One region of the Paenibacillus sp. 01T443 genome, then DNA from elsewhere that is predicted to be linked to it. Evidence: predicted binding sites of a transcription regulator. Region 1 holds the regulator's gene; the other holds the start of a gene.
What was found. Region 1 encodes LexA, which represses DNA repair genes until DNA is damaged. Its sites were predicted from a motif close to CGAACATATGTTCG; they were not measured.

Region 1 (7,149 bases):
GCTGTCATAATGGCGGCAGGAACGTTCATTCAAGGGGGAAGTCTAGAGCTTTCTGCAGACGCTCCAATACGTGAACCTTACATTGCATATATGCAAGGCGGCCTTACTTACGCTCATGCAAAATATGGGATTCTAACTGCGTTATATCGTCTTGTGGATAGTGGTTTAATTGTGATTAAACCTTACATAACTTGACACATTTGCGTCGGAACGGTTAGAATGAACATATAAATGAACGACTGGAAGGTTGATGCGACATGGCTGATGATATTCGCAGAAATATGGCCTTATTTCCAATCGGCATCGTAATGAAGCTGACGGATTTAACGGCCCGCCAAATCCGGTATTACGAACAGCATGAATTGATCGTACCTGCCAGAACAGCAGGAAACCAGCGGTTATTTTCGTTTAATGACGTAGAACGGCTTTTGGAAATTAAATCATTGATTGAGAAGGGCGTTAATATCGCCGGTATTAAGCAAGTGATGAATCCGGTTTCGAAAGAGTCGGATGATGCAACGATCGTAAGCGAGCAATCGGAAGTTAAGCGTCGCGAGTTATCCGATCAACAACTGCACCGATTGCTTAAACAGCAATTGCTCGAGAAAAGACCGGGTCAAGCATCGCTAATCCAAGGACAATTGACTCGTTTCTTAAATAAGCGCTAGTTGGACTATTTCTACCATTGATTCGCAAACTAAGGAGATGATTCTGTGAGTTACACTAAAGAGGATATTAGACGTATAGCACAGGAACAAAATGTTCGTTTTATTCGTTTGCAGTTTACGGATCTGCTTGGAACAATCAAAAACGTAGAGATCCCTGTAAGTCAGCTTGAAAAAGCTCTCGACAACAAAATGATGTTCGATGGTTCATCCATCGAGGGTTATGTACGTATCGAAGAGTCTGACATGTACCTTTACCCTGATCTTGACACATGGGTTGTTTTCCCATGGGTTACGCAAGATCGTGTTGCCCGTTTGATTTGCGATATTTATATGCCTGACGGTACGCCTTTCGCCGGCGATCCGCGCGGTATTTTGAAACGTGCCTTGAAAGAAGCCGAAGATCTTGGCTACTCGGCAATGAATGTCGGTCCTGAACCTGAGTTTTTCTTGTTCAAAACCGATGAACGCGGAGAGCCGACTACGGAGTTAAATGACCAAGGGGGTTATTTCGACTTAGCTCCTATGGATATGGGTGAAAACTGTCGTCGTGAAATCGTTCTGACGCTGGAAGAAATGGGCTTCGAGATCGAAGCGTCTCACCATGAGGTTGCTCCAGGTCAGCATGAGATCGATTTCAAATACGCAGATGCCATTAAAGCTGCAGATCAAATCCAAACGTTCAAGCTAGTCGTTAAGACGGTTGCACGCGAGCATGGCCTGCATGCTTCCTTTATGCCGAAACCATTGTTCGGCGTTAACGGCTCCGGTATGCACTGTCACCAATCCTTGTTCAAAGGTGATACGAATGTGTTCTATGATGAGAAGGACAAGCTGGGACTTAGTGCAACTGCACGTCATTACATGGCAGGAATACTGCTCCATGCACGTGCAATGGCTGCCATTACGAACCCAACGATCAATTCTTATAAACGTCTAGTCCCTGGTTATGAAGCACCATGTTATGTTGCATGGTCCGCGAGCAACCGCTCGCCAATGATCCGTATTCCGGCTTCACGCGGTCTTAGCACACGCGTAGAGGTACGTAATCCTGACCCGGCGGCAAACCCGTATCTAGCGCTTGCAGTTATGCTTAGAGCTGGTCTTGACGGCATTCAGAACAAGCTGCCATTGCCTGCTCCAACGGACCGGAACATTTACATCATGACTGAGGAAGAACGTCAGGATGCAGGTATTCCGAGCTTGCCGCTCGATTTGAAGGAAGCACTCGATGAAATGCTAAGAAGCGATATCATTTGTGAAGCACTTGGCGATCACGCGCTTGCCCATTTCTACGAGCTGAAAGAAATCGAATGGGATATGTACCGTACTCAGGTTCACCAATGGGAAAGAGATCAATATTTGACTCTATATTAAGAATATCATCCCTTGACGCGATTAGCGTTGAGGGATTTTTTTTGATTAAACAGTACTACACATAGTTGGTACTATTCGCTTGTCTGTCGAATTGTTATATTCAGAGCAGTTAAGAATGGCTGCCGGATGAATATAACAACGGTTATCAGGAGATGAGCAGAATGACAATAACAAGTTTAAATAACGAGATAACTGATAGCATATATATATTACTTACCGATACAGGGACCTTGTTTACTAGACTAATCAAAGGGTTTACGGGTGCCCCTTACAATCATGCTTCGCTTGTATTGGATGAGAATTTAGAAGAAATCTATAGTTTCGGACGAAAGCGTGTAAATAATCCTTTGCATGCCGGGTTTGTGAAGGAGGATGTTTATCAAGGAACATTCCGGCATTTTCCGGAAACTCGCTGCAGGCTGCTACGGATTGCTGTAACGGAACATCAAAAAACGGCCTTAATGAAGGTGATTAGCGAATTCGAAAAGGATAAGAATAGGTATCGGTATAATTTAATTGGGCTGTTGGGTGTATTGTTAGAGATGGATTTGCAGCCCGCTCATTCCTATTTCTGCTCGCAGTTTGTTGCCGAGACGCTGAAGTCCAGCGGAATCCATATGTGGGATCGTCCATCAACTTTAGTGACACCGAATGATTTTCTTGTGCATGAGAGCGTTCAAGTCATATATGATGGACCATTATATGAGTACCCAAAGCTAGATCGTCAAAGATTAGGTCAGTTACAAAAACCACATTATCCAACGGTTCTTTTTGGTAAGCGAGCCGTATAGTTCAAATGTAATCGACGTACAATTAAGAATATTGTTTGTTTTTAACCGAATGATCGTTTATTATAGGGACATGAGACACGAAGATGAAATTGGAATTGGGTGATTAAGCATGCTTGACCAAGGCTCACTGACGGGACAAAATGCAAAGAAATTAAATGTAATAATAACAGGAACTACTGGGATGGTTGGGGAAGGCGTGCTGCATGAATGTCTGCTTCATCCGGATATTGAAAAGGTCCTTGTTATCAATCGGAAACCATGCGGAGTTGTTCACAACAAATTAAAAGAGATTGTCCATGTGGATTTCTTTCAAATCGATTCCATTGCTATGCAGTTAACGGGCTACGATGCTTGTTTCTTTTGTCTAGGCGTATCCTCTGTTGGCATGAATGAAGAAAAATATAGTCATCTGACGTATGATCTGACGCTATACATGGCAGGTATTCTTTCGAGCAAGAACCCGGATATGGTTTTCTGTTATGTATCAGGCAGTGGAACCGATAGTACGGAGCGGGGGAAAAGCATGTGGGCTAGAGTGAAAGGGAAAACAGAAAATGCACTGTTACAGCTACCTTTAAAAGGCGCATATATGTTCCGGCCTGGATACATTCATCCTACCAAAGGTTTAAATAATACACACGGATACTATTCTGCATTGAAGTGGATGTATCCAATGCTCCTCGCCCTATTGCCGAAGCATGTGATTTCATTAAAGGAAATTGGTCTAGCAATGATCCAAGCGGCAAAATCGGGACATGCAAAAACCATTTTGGACAGCAAGATGATTTCTGAAATGGCCAAACTAGCTGATAAAAGTTAGCTTCTTGATGGATTCATTCGGTAAGATGCATCTTTGATATCGAATTGCTGGGGGATGTTTAGGCTAAACCTACACATTCCCCGCCGGAACGATTGGAATCGATAAGACTTTTAATTTGATTTATTTACAATAATGACGATGTCCGCCATGAAAGCCACCGCCGTGGAAGCCTCCTGGAGGCCCCCCGTGAAAGCCGCCAGGACCTCCTCCAGGGAAGCCGCCTCCTTGAAACCCTCCATGCCACCATGGTCCTCCAAAAGAGCCAAAAGGCGAAGGAAAAGGGAGTGGAAGCACTTCTGGGTAAGGATAAGGATAGGGATAAGGGTACGGATAAGGATAAGAAGGCGGATAGGGATAAAATGGGGGCTGGAGCGGTCCGAATGCCATTACGTTCTCCTCCAATACTTATTTTGATATGATCAGCCTATGCTTCTATGGTTGCCTATGTAACTTGCCCATCATTATTTACTAGTGCGCTCAAGTGAAGATCAATACTTGTTTACGTTTCGTTAATGATTGTGCGTTTCATCGGAACGGATACGCAAAAAGGCCCGATTTACGGGCCTTTTTGCGTTTGAGTCGAGAGGCTAAGAGAGAAAGAATGGATAGGGGCTGTTATTAGTAGCCGCCGAAACCCATACAGCTGCAAGCTATAATCACCAACAAAATGAAGAGAACCAAAATTGTGCCTGTGTTTGTAAAAGCTCCACCAACGTAACCGGACATTTTTCAATGCACCTCCTTACGTGTTGAGTACACAGTATGTTATGCGGGATAATTGTACGTTGATTGGGTGTTTGTCTGGGAGAGGCATTCATCCAGCAGCCTAATTTTAAGGAAAACGATTGGTTGAAAGTTGAAGGGGCTTAGCGAACAAAGAAAAGGCTGGATCAAAGACGCATGTGCATCTGATCCAGCCTTTTCTTTATGTACATTTACAATCCGATTAATGTATGTCGCGGAAAAGTCCAATGACTTTACCAAGTATCGTTACATTTTGGAGTAAAATCGGCTGCATCGTGGAATTCTCCGGCTGCAGGCGAATATGATTTTTCTCCTTATAGAACGTTTTAACTGTTGCTTCGTCATCCTCTGTCATGGCGACAACGATTTCACCGTTATTTGCCGTTTGCTGTTGCCGAACAATAACGTAATCTCCATCATGAATGCCGGCTTCGATCATACTCTCGCCCATAACATTCAAAATAAAAACGCTGCTGTCTCCGACAAAATGGGCAGGAAGCGGGAAATACTCCTCGATGTTCTCCGTAGCAGTGATAGGCACACCAGCTGTAACCTTGCCCACAATCGGCACCTTAGCTACGGAAAGCGGGATAATGCCATCGACGCCTTCTTGATCTAAGATCTCAATTGCACGGGGTTTCGTAGGATCTCGGCGAATCAGACCTTTCTTCTCCAGGCGGTCAAGATGACCATGAACGGTTGAACTGGATAACAATCCAACAGCTTCGCCGATTTCTCGAACGGAGGGTGGATAGCCTTTCTCCCGGACTTCATTCTTGATGAATTCAAGAATCGAATGTTGTCGGTTAGAAATCTTCGACACTGCAATCACTCCATTAGTAGGTTTGCAAAAAATTATAACATAGAACCGGAGTTCGTACAAACATAAGTTCTTAAGTACAAAGGTTCGCATTTTTTCATTGACACCAAACGTCTGTTCGTGTAATCTAAAAACAGAACAAACGTTTGGGGTGCTGATAAATGATAACTAGTCCAAGCTTTTATAGAACGATCCATAAGCCGGAAGCAAGCAAAGCAATGAAGTTTTCAAAGGTAATTGTACGCTTATTAAAGCGTCATACGGTTAAGGTTACTGTATGTTCTGCTTTGTTTATCCTATTATTCACGAGCTTTTTAATGATGGGAACAGATGCATCAGGGAGCTCTCCTGAAGCAGCAACAAATGATGAGCAGGTTATCACTGTTCGTACTGGAGATACATTATGGGAGATTGCTAGACAATTCACTGACTCTAAGCATGATATAAGATATGTTGTATATCTGATTAAGGATCGGAATGAACTACATTCAGCAGAGATTAAGTCCGGACAGAAGCTTATAATTCCAAATATATAATTTGAATGATATTTACAATGGCTTGCTAATAACACTAACCTATATGCTTTCTGGAACAAGCGGATTACTAAATCTACTTGCTTCAGAAAGCTTTTTTGCATAAATGATTGATTTGCCTCATTCATCTCATTTCAGAGGATAGGAATTGAATCCAGAGGCTTATTTTCCACGTGAAAAGTATAGGTTTTGAACATGCCTTGCCTTGACAACTGATCGTCGAAAATGTCAAAGTATAGAGTAGTGGTTTTTCATCATGAGAGGAGTAGAGCAAGGTATGGAATTTTCGAAAATAATTGAACGGATTAACGAGCTCGCTCGTAAAAATAAATCTGAAGGCTTAACCGATGCGGAAATTGCCGAAAGAGATGAGCTTCGCAAGCAGTATTTAACGAATTTTAAGAACAATTTTCGACAACAGCTTGAAACGATTGAAATTGTGGATGATAAGGATAATATCAAGCATTAATTATTGTCTAAAGACATCATTTAATATCCAAGAAAGGGTGATTAGATGAATTACAAACTATTAGGCAAAAGTGGACTGGCGGTTTCTGAGCTTTGTTTGGGAACGATGACCTTCGGCAACACAACAAGTGAAGAGGATTCGATTGAGATGATCAATCGTTTTGTTGACCGAGGCGGCAATTTTCTGGATACTGCTGACGTATATGTAAGCGGCCGTTCCGAGGAGATCGTCGGGAAAGCGATTAAACACAATCGCTCTGATATTGTACTGGCAACAAAGGTAAGGATGACCACATCCAAAAATATCAATGGCGTGGGATTATCGCGCAAACATATCATGGATGGTGTTGAAGCCAGCCTAAAACGACTTCAAACCGATTATATTGATTTGTACCAGGTACATGTATGGGATCATGCAACACCAATCGAAGAAACGCTTCGCACGCTTGACGACCTTGTTACCTCAGGCAAGGTTCGCTACATAGGTTGTTCTAATTTTTTTGCATGGCAATTGATGAAATCGTTGGCATGTAGCGATGCAAACCGCTATGTCCGTTTTGTATCCATTCAGCCGCAATACAGCTTAGTAAGCAGACAAATGGACCGAGAAATGATGTCGCTCTGCTTAGAGGAAAAGGTAGGCATTATTCCATGGGCTCCCATTGGCGGAGGATTTCTTACTGGGCGTTATACCAGAGAAGAACCTAAGGAAGGTCGGATGACTTCGAAGGTAGGCGAGAGCGCCTGGATTAATCGAGCCTCGGACAAAAATTTCGTCATTCTTGATACACTGCTGGAAGCAGCAAATGAGCTTGGTAAAACGCCTGCACAAGTTGCGTTAAGATGGCTGATTCAACGCGAAGGAATTACTTCGCCGATATTCGGTGCCAGCAAATTAGAACAGTTTGAAGATAATATCGGTGCAATAGGC
Region 2 (7,149 bases), on a different contig from region 1:
ATTGTTATTTTGTTCGTTAATGAATGAACTGTCCTCCACAATGAAAGGCTGTGCTAGCACCTTCCTAAAATAGCTTGCCGCCTCATCGACTGTTATCGGGTAAAGCTGACCGCCTTTTGGCGAATGCATTCCGGCTGCCTCCGAATCGCGAACGGCCATTGTTACCTGCGGAGGCAAAATATGCAGGGCAGCCAGCTCGTCAACGGCGGACAACGCTTCTTGAACGGGTTTGACCCAACGTATCGTTCCGCAATCCATGAGCACGACCTTGTGACAGTAATCCGCAATAAATTCGGTATGATGCTCGATGACGATAATTGTTTTTCCGTATTGCTCATTTAATATTTTGAGCTTGTCATAAATAAGCCTGGCATGGAACGGGTCAAGCTGGGCCACTGGCTCATCGACAATAATAATGTCAGGATCGAGCGACAATGCGCCTGCTAGAGCCGTAAGATGCTTTTGTCCGCCGCTTAGCTGCCAAATCCACTGCTCCTTCAGTTGTTCAATGCCAAGCATAGAAAGCGCGCGCAGCCCTCGTTCCTTGTAATCCGCAAAACCATAATTAAGCGGAGCAAAGCAGGCCTCGTCATAGACGGTGGGACGAACGAGCTGATTCTCAAAATCTTGAAATACATAAGCAACCTTGCGGGATAAGGAGGACACGGTCTCCTCAGCAGCAGTAAGACCAGCCACCTCGATTGAGCCGCTTAAATCGCCGACGTAGTAGTTCGGAATAAGGCCATTGAGACATTTACACAGAGTCGACTTTCCGCTGCCGTTTGTGCCGGCGATCGCAATAAATTCGCCAGGCTGGATAGTAAGATGAATGTTGTGGAGTGCTGTGCCTTCCGCACCAGGATATTGAAAATGAACTTCCCTCAGAGCTATGATTGGAGCCGCCTGAAGCGGCTCCTGCGGGGTATTCTCTGTGTATGTAGGTCTCAAAGCTTTATATCCCCCGATGTGCGAGCAGACTTGGATTTGGCGCGGAAGGCAGCGAATAGGGTAACGGCAAGGACCAGCACGGCTGCAAGAACGCTAACCCAGATGAAGCCGCTGCCGTACTGTTCGATAAATTCGGGCTCCCATACGGCGATATTGATGTCCGCTTCGGATAAGAACTCAGCGATTACGCCAATAAAAACGAATAAGATAGCGGTAATAAGAAGACGCGGCGTCATGAGCTGGCCCAATGAAACAATAACTCGGCTGTCACGCGGCTTCATGCCAAGCAGCGGCTCTATTTTGCCATACAAACGAGGAACAAGAAATAAGGTTGGCAGGAGGGAGAAGAAGATACCCGTAATAACCATGGCATTCAGGAAGCTTAGACCTTCAATGAGCAAAATGCTCTCTGGGATACCAGGAACAGCCTCGAGCTCTTCAATACCGAACCATACTTTGCTGATATCGACAATTGCGCTTAGCATTTGGTCAATACCGACCGCGACGAAGGAGGCGAGCGCGAGCTGCTTCCGATTGCGGGGATCGCTAACGAGCAGTCCCGCTATGTACATCGCAATTGTAAATTCAATAAATTTCTCCAGCTCGCCAAGCCCGCCGAATTGCCCAAGCAGCAGCTCGCCGAAAATAACCTCTCCAAAGGAAGCGCCAAGCGCAGCATACAGTGGATTAAATAGAATGCATAGCGTAAGCGGTATAAAGGCAAAATATTCAACTTTCAGCTCAACCGGACCAAGCTTAAGCTCAGGAATGAGCTCGGAGAACATGTTGGAGATACCGTACAAAGACATCGATAATATGAAGACCATAAGCTTTTGCGATTGCGTTAACTCGTAACGGCGCTTAGGCGCTGAAACCATTGGGATTCCTCCTAAATTTTTATGTGAGGCGGATTCCGTTTTGAAAGCCTCGTTTCAAAGCGAATCCTTCTACAATATAGGGATTAAGTGTTTTCGGATCATCAACGAATTGTATGGATTGTGTAAAATAAAATACATTTTAATAATTATGAAAAAAAATTATCACTAATCGTCAAAAAGGTGTTATACTCCGTTTATAAAAATTTAAATGCGATCATAGAGAAGAATAGGAGATAGTTTGACATGACAGCCTTTCATTTGGAGATGGATCTCGACAATATGTCAAAGAGTCAGCAGGCGATCGCCAATTACGTGATGGGCGCGCTGCAGCAAATTCCATACTGTACGGAGGAGGATATCGCGCTGGCGGTAGGCGTAAGCACAGCGACTGTGTCGCGATTTTGGCGGACGATCGGCTTTTCTAATTTAAAGGCATTCAAGAAGCATTTGCTGCAAAACGAGCATGCGACGCCTGCGCACAAGATGAAACAAATTTTGAATAAGATGGAGCATGAAGAGGCGGATATCGTAAGTGAAATGCTGGAGATTGCTTCTGCGAATGTACAGGTTACGTCGAAGCGGGTGGAGCGGGAGCAATTTTACAAGGTGGTCGAAGCCATCCATGCCGCGCGGAAGGTTTATGTATTCGGTACGGGAGCGGCTGTTAGCTTAATAGAGCTCATACGCTTTCGATTAAATCGTATTAGCGTGCAAATCGAGGGAATGGCAGGCAGCGGAAGCGAGCTGCTAGAATCGCTTGTTCATGCGGGGCCCAATGATGTTGTGCTTATGTTTGGATTTGTTCGGCGCTCTCCAGAAATGACCGTGCTGCTTGATAATGCACGCACAGCAGGTTATACAACAGTGCTTATTACCGATTTGCTCGTATCCGATATGCTGGAGCAGAGCGATCTAGTTCTGCAGGTTGATCGAGGCGAGCTGGAGGGCTTTCATTCGATGGCAGCGCCGGTCGCGCTTATGGATGCATTATCGGTCGCTGTAACGAAGCGTCGCGGGGAGCAGGCGCTTCAGCAGCTGGATCGTTTACATGCGCTGCGGAAGAAATACGCCTCGCTGCTGCCTAAATAAAAAGACGCTGGAGCCTGATCGGCTCCAGCGTCTTTGCTTAAAATATAAGAAATTATAAGTTTTGCGACAGCCGTTTACGCTTGTTATTTGAAAAAACGAATCGTCAGTGGATAACGATAGCCATTACCCTCGGAGGCGCGAATGGAAGCAATAATGGTGAACACGAGCCAGAAAACAAATAATAGCGGCGTAGTGATAAAGCCGATAAGAACGAAAATAAGCAAGCCTGAAATAATGGTATAGATCGCGTTGCTGATCTGGAAATTAAGCGATTCCTTGCCATGCATATCTACGTAGCTCGATTGGTCCTTCTTCATGAGCCAGATGACGAGTGGACCAAGAATGTTGCCGAGCGGAATAATCAAACCGCTGAATGCAAGCAGATGACAGAGCATGCCGTACGTTTTTTCCTCTTTGTGGAGCCCAAAGGGCTGATTCATCATGTGTTGCCTCCCTTAGTTTTTAAAAGATGTTAAATGGCTTTATGTACTTATACGTTGGCAAGGCTGAAACATATGCATAAATATGCTGGGATTTGGCGCTCGTATCGTGTTAGGGGAACAAACGATTTGAAAAAGGTTCATCCGCTAAGATGAAAAAAGGACAATCCAACCGTAGAAAAGCTCTACAATGGGATAGTCCTGTTTATTTAGAAGCTTCCTGGAGCGGGTGGATATGGGGGATTGTTGCTCGGCTCCTTTTTGAAAGCGGCTATGAAGAGAAATACAGCCGTTGTAAGGTGCATGATCATTCCTAGAAATGGAATCCACGCCAATACCGATGTGACAATGCCGAGTATGCTGCCCACAATGGGTTTGTTGTGCTGCGAGCAAAGCACCAACGTTATAATGTGGAGCACAAGTGCGACGAATAGCACGGTGTAACCGGAAAATACAACCAAGGTACCTCCCAGAAAAGGAAAGCCTAGTATGCCTTCCATAATTGCGGTAACCAGCAGCAGCGTGCCAGCGGCCTTCATATCTATTCCTCCTAACGAAATTTTATGGTTAACAGCGGATCGGATGCTTAAAAATAGGAATTGCTTCACGTTCTCTGTTTTTACTTTTTACGCATGAAATGACGTACAGGTTACATCTATTTACGGCTGCGTAGGACAATAAGCCCCGCACGTCAGCGAGACTTTAAAGGAAAGCACATTTCATTGCCCCTTATTCTATGAATCGGTGGATGCATGCTTCGCGAAGATTTCGGAATTATAAGCGGATATCTGTTTGTTTATTTCATTTCGTATGTATTCATGTGTCAGGGTAAGCCGATCTTCATAGCCGCGGCAATTGAAACGATAGGTTAGCTTGTTAGGTGTTCCGTTATCCTTACATACGGTTATGCTTTTTGAAACCAGCAGCTGGGTGTTCGCCGCTAAATCTGCTTTCATTCTCAAAATGATAATGTCTGCGGCCTTAGCAAAGATCGCACGCAAGGAGCGGGCTTTTCTATCCAGCTCGCGCCTATTTCGTTCAACGACAACGAGTGCCAGGGGAAGTATAATGGAATTCTGTATAAGCTGAAGCTCTTCCAACGCAGGCGGCTGGTAATGATTGTTTACCTTATATAACGGCATGGCCATTTGTAAATCACCTCATGCACATTATAGGGGAACAAACGTTCTGTAGTCAACCTATCTATAGCATAAAGATTACAAAAAGACCTTCTACGACGACTGCGTAGAAGGTCTTATTATAATGACGATAGCTGCTTCTAAAAATATATGGCGCGCCCGAGAGGGCTCGAACCTCCCACCTAACGTTTAGGAAACGTTTGCTCTATCCGGATGAGCTACGGACGCGCAGCAAAATTAATTATAACATGCTTACTTTTAAGGAAGCAAGATGAACCAGCCATGATTTGGGATTCTGCAGTTATTGTCGAAAAAGGTCTTTTTTTCGGGTTGAATAGCAGGATAAAAAGTACGGGAAGGCGAATAGTTGTAAGGACGATGAGTTCGAACGGCTGGAGGAATACCCCGTATGTACGAATACTTCAATGAACCTAACTCTTTTAGATTAGATTTATCCCCAGAACAAATGCTTAAGGTCATCTTTGAATATACCGCCAAAATCGCCAATGAGAAAAAGTTAGAAGCTGTTCTCGTCTTAATGGCGAATATGGGCAGGGAAATGGTCGTTGCCGACCGTTGTACGGTCTGGCTAATTGATGTTGCGCGTAATGAGCTGTTTACGGTAGTTGCGCCTGGTGTCGGAGAAATTAGAATACCTTACGGGAGCGGCTTAGTAGGGAATGCAATCAGTACCGGGCAGCCCATTTTTATCGATGATGCTTACGGTGACCCGAGGCATAATCCGGACAGCGACAGAAAGACGGGCTACCGGACAAAGTCGATCATGACCATTCCTTTCCGCAACAATCAGGGAGAGGTTATCGGGGCGTATCAAGCGATTAACAAGCTAACGAAAAAACAGTCGTTTTCAACGCAGGATATGGATTATCTTACGCTTGCTGCGGCCTATTCAGGCAAATCTCTTGAATCCATTATGCTTCATGAGGAAATAATGGAGACACAGAAAGAAATTATTTTGGCTATGGGCAATATTGGCGAGGGACGATCAAAGGAAACGGGAAACCATGTAAAGCGGGTCGCTCATTATTCCTATATTTTAGCGGTAGGCCTTGGCATGAGCAAGGTAGAAGCAGAGATGCTGCGAAGCGCATCACCCATGCATGATATTGGGAAGGTAGCTATTCCGGATGCGATTTTGCAAAAGCCTGGAAAGCTCACAGCCGAGGAATTCGAGCAGATGAAGGAGCACTGCATGATTGGTTACCGGCTGCTGAGAAAGTCCAAGAGACAGCTCCTGCAGGCCGCAGCCATTGTGGCATGGCAGCATCACGAGAAATGGGATGGAACAGGTTATCCGCAGGGGCTTGCAGGCGAGGATATACATATTTATGGACGAATAACGGCGCTGGCAGATGTATTCGATGCCTTAGGCAGCGCTAGAGTATATAAAGAGGCGTGGCCGTTAGAGCGCATTTTGAAACTGATTAAGGAAGAGCGGGAACGGCATTTTGACCCGCAGGTGGTTGATGTTTTTTTCCAGCAGCTGCCCCTTATACTCGAAGTGAGAGATCAGAATGAGGATCTGTTCGAAACGGAATAAAGATGAACGTTAAGACCTTAATGGAGAAATCCATAAAGGTCTTTTTTTATGATCGACCGAAGCTCGCTTCTTTATTGACAACCAACCCATAACCGTGTATATTAAATTTTATAAAATTAAATTGTATCAAATTAAATTGTATCAAATTAATTCACTCGATGTTGGCAGGTTTGCTTAATCAGAGTAGAAAGTACGCATTCGTGCAATACGAATGTTTGATGCCTTCTTCTGTAATGAGAGCCGACTTTATGCGATGCGGGAGTGCAAAGATTTTAAAAAACAAATTGGAGGAATTGATTATGCAAAAACTATACACAGCTACGGTAACGGCAACAGGCGGAAGAGACGGTAAGCTCGTATCGAGTGATAATATTTTAAATGTGGATGTGAGAGCACCGAAGGAGCTTGGAGGTCAAGGCGGAGCAACAAATCCAGAGCAGCTGTTTGCTGGCGGTTATGCAGCTTGTTTCGAGAGCGCGATCAATCTTGTAAGCCGGATGAAGAAAATCAAGGTGGAGAAAACGGAAGTAACCGCCCATGTAACATTGGGGAAGGATGACGGCGGAGGGTATGAGCTGGAAGCAAAGCTTGATATTTCTATTGTCGGAGTTGAGCGGGATGTTGCACAGGAACTCGTCGAAGCGGCTCATCAGGTTTGTCCGTATTCGCGGGCGACTCGCGGCAATATTAACGTAGAGTTCAACCTGGTATAAGGAAAAATAAAGCTAACCTTGCGTTGCAATACAAAAAATCCGGAGATCACTCTCCGGATTTTTTACTTGCATGCAATAATAAGCAGAGGCCTAGGTATGCAGCACAACCTCAAACCAAAGCTTATCATCGGGATAAGCTTTCGTTTGAATGGCTTTTAGCGAAGCGTGGGGGTAACGTGATGCGATATAGTCCCTTTCAGCGGAAGACAGCCTTATTTCCCTGATACGTACGGCGCCTGCAAAAGACTCCGAAAAAAATGACTCAAATGCCTCGAACCCTGTCTCCGTCATGCCAAGCCTCCGTTAGTGCTGTCGTTCATTATTTAAAAATGGATTGTTTGCCGGACAGCTCGATTGACTTCTGAACAAGCACGGACATCG

Region 2: the regulator LexA is predicted to act here: its motif matches at 4,532-4,545, upstream of AC1DLI_RS27785 (YhjD family protein).

The regions. Positions count from the first base shown of each region.
Region 1 is NZ_JBFTPE010000001.1:93,706-100,854, reverse strand. It holds gene AC1DLI_RS00490 (methionine gamma-lyase family protein) at 1-195, shown strand, start outside; gene AC1DLI_RS00485 (MerR family transcriptional regulator) at 258-668, shown strand; gene glnA (type I glutamate--ammonia ligase) at 714-2,042, shown strand; gene AC1DLI_RS00475 (hypothetical protein) at 2,204-2,833, shown strand; gene AC1DLI_RS00470 (NAD-dependent epimerase/dehydratase family protein) at 2,943-3,653, shown strand; gene AC1DLI_RS00465 (hypothetical protein) at 3,774-4,040, opposite strand; gene yjcZ (sporulation protein YjcZ) at 4,272-4,379, opposite strand; gene lexA (transcriptional repressor LexA) at 4,600-5,220, opposite strand; gene yneA (cell division suppressor protein YneA) at 5,379-5,753, shown strand; gene AC1DLI_RS00445 (DUF896 domain-containing protein) at 6,028-6,219, shown strand; gene AC1DLI_RS00440 (aldo/keto reductase) at 6,265-7,149, shown strand, end outside.
Region 2 is NZ_JBFTPE010000021.1:63,953-71,101, reverse strand. It holds gene AC1DLI_RS27810 (ABC transporter ATP-binding protein) at 1-948, opposite strand, end outside; gene AC1DLI_RS27805 (DUF8171 family membrane protein) at 945-1,826, opposite strand; gene AC1DLI_RS27800 (MurR/RpiR family transcriptional regulator) at 2,070-2,915, shown strand; gene AC1DLI_RS27795 (DUF4870 domain-containing protein) at 2,999-3,358, opposite strand; gene AC1DLI_RS27790 (hypothetical protein) at 3,565-3,894, opposite strand; gene AC1DLI_RS27785 (YhjD family protein) at 4,090-4,503, opposite strand; tRNA gene AC1DLI_RS27780 (tRNA-Arg) at 4,646-4,722, opposite strand; gene AC1DLI_RS27775 (HD domain-containing phosphohydrolase) at 4,904-6,055, shown strand; gene AC1DLI_RS27770 (organic hydroperoxide resistance protein) at 6,355-6,768, shown strand; gene AC1DLI_RS27765 (hypothetical protein) at 6,859-7,059, opposite strand; gene AC1DLI_RS27760 (aspartate/glutamate racemase family protein) at 7,088-7,149, opposite strand, start outside.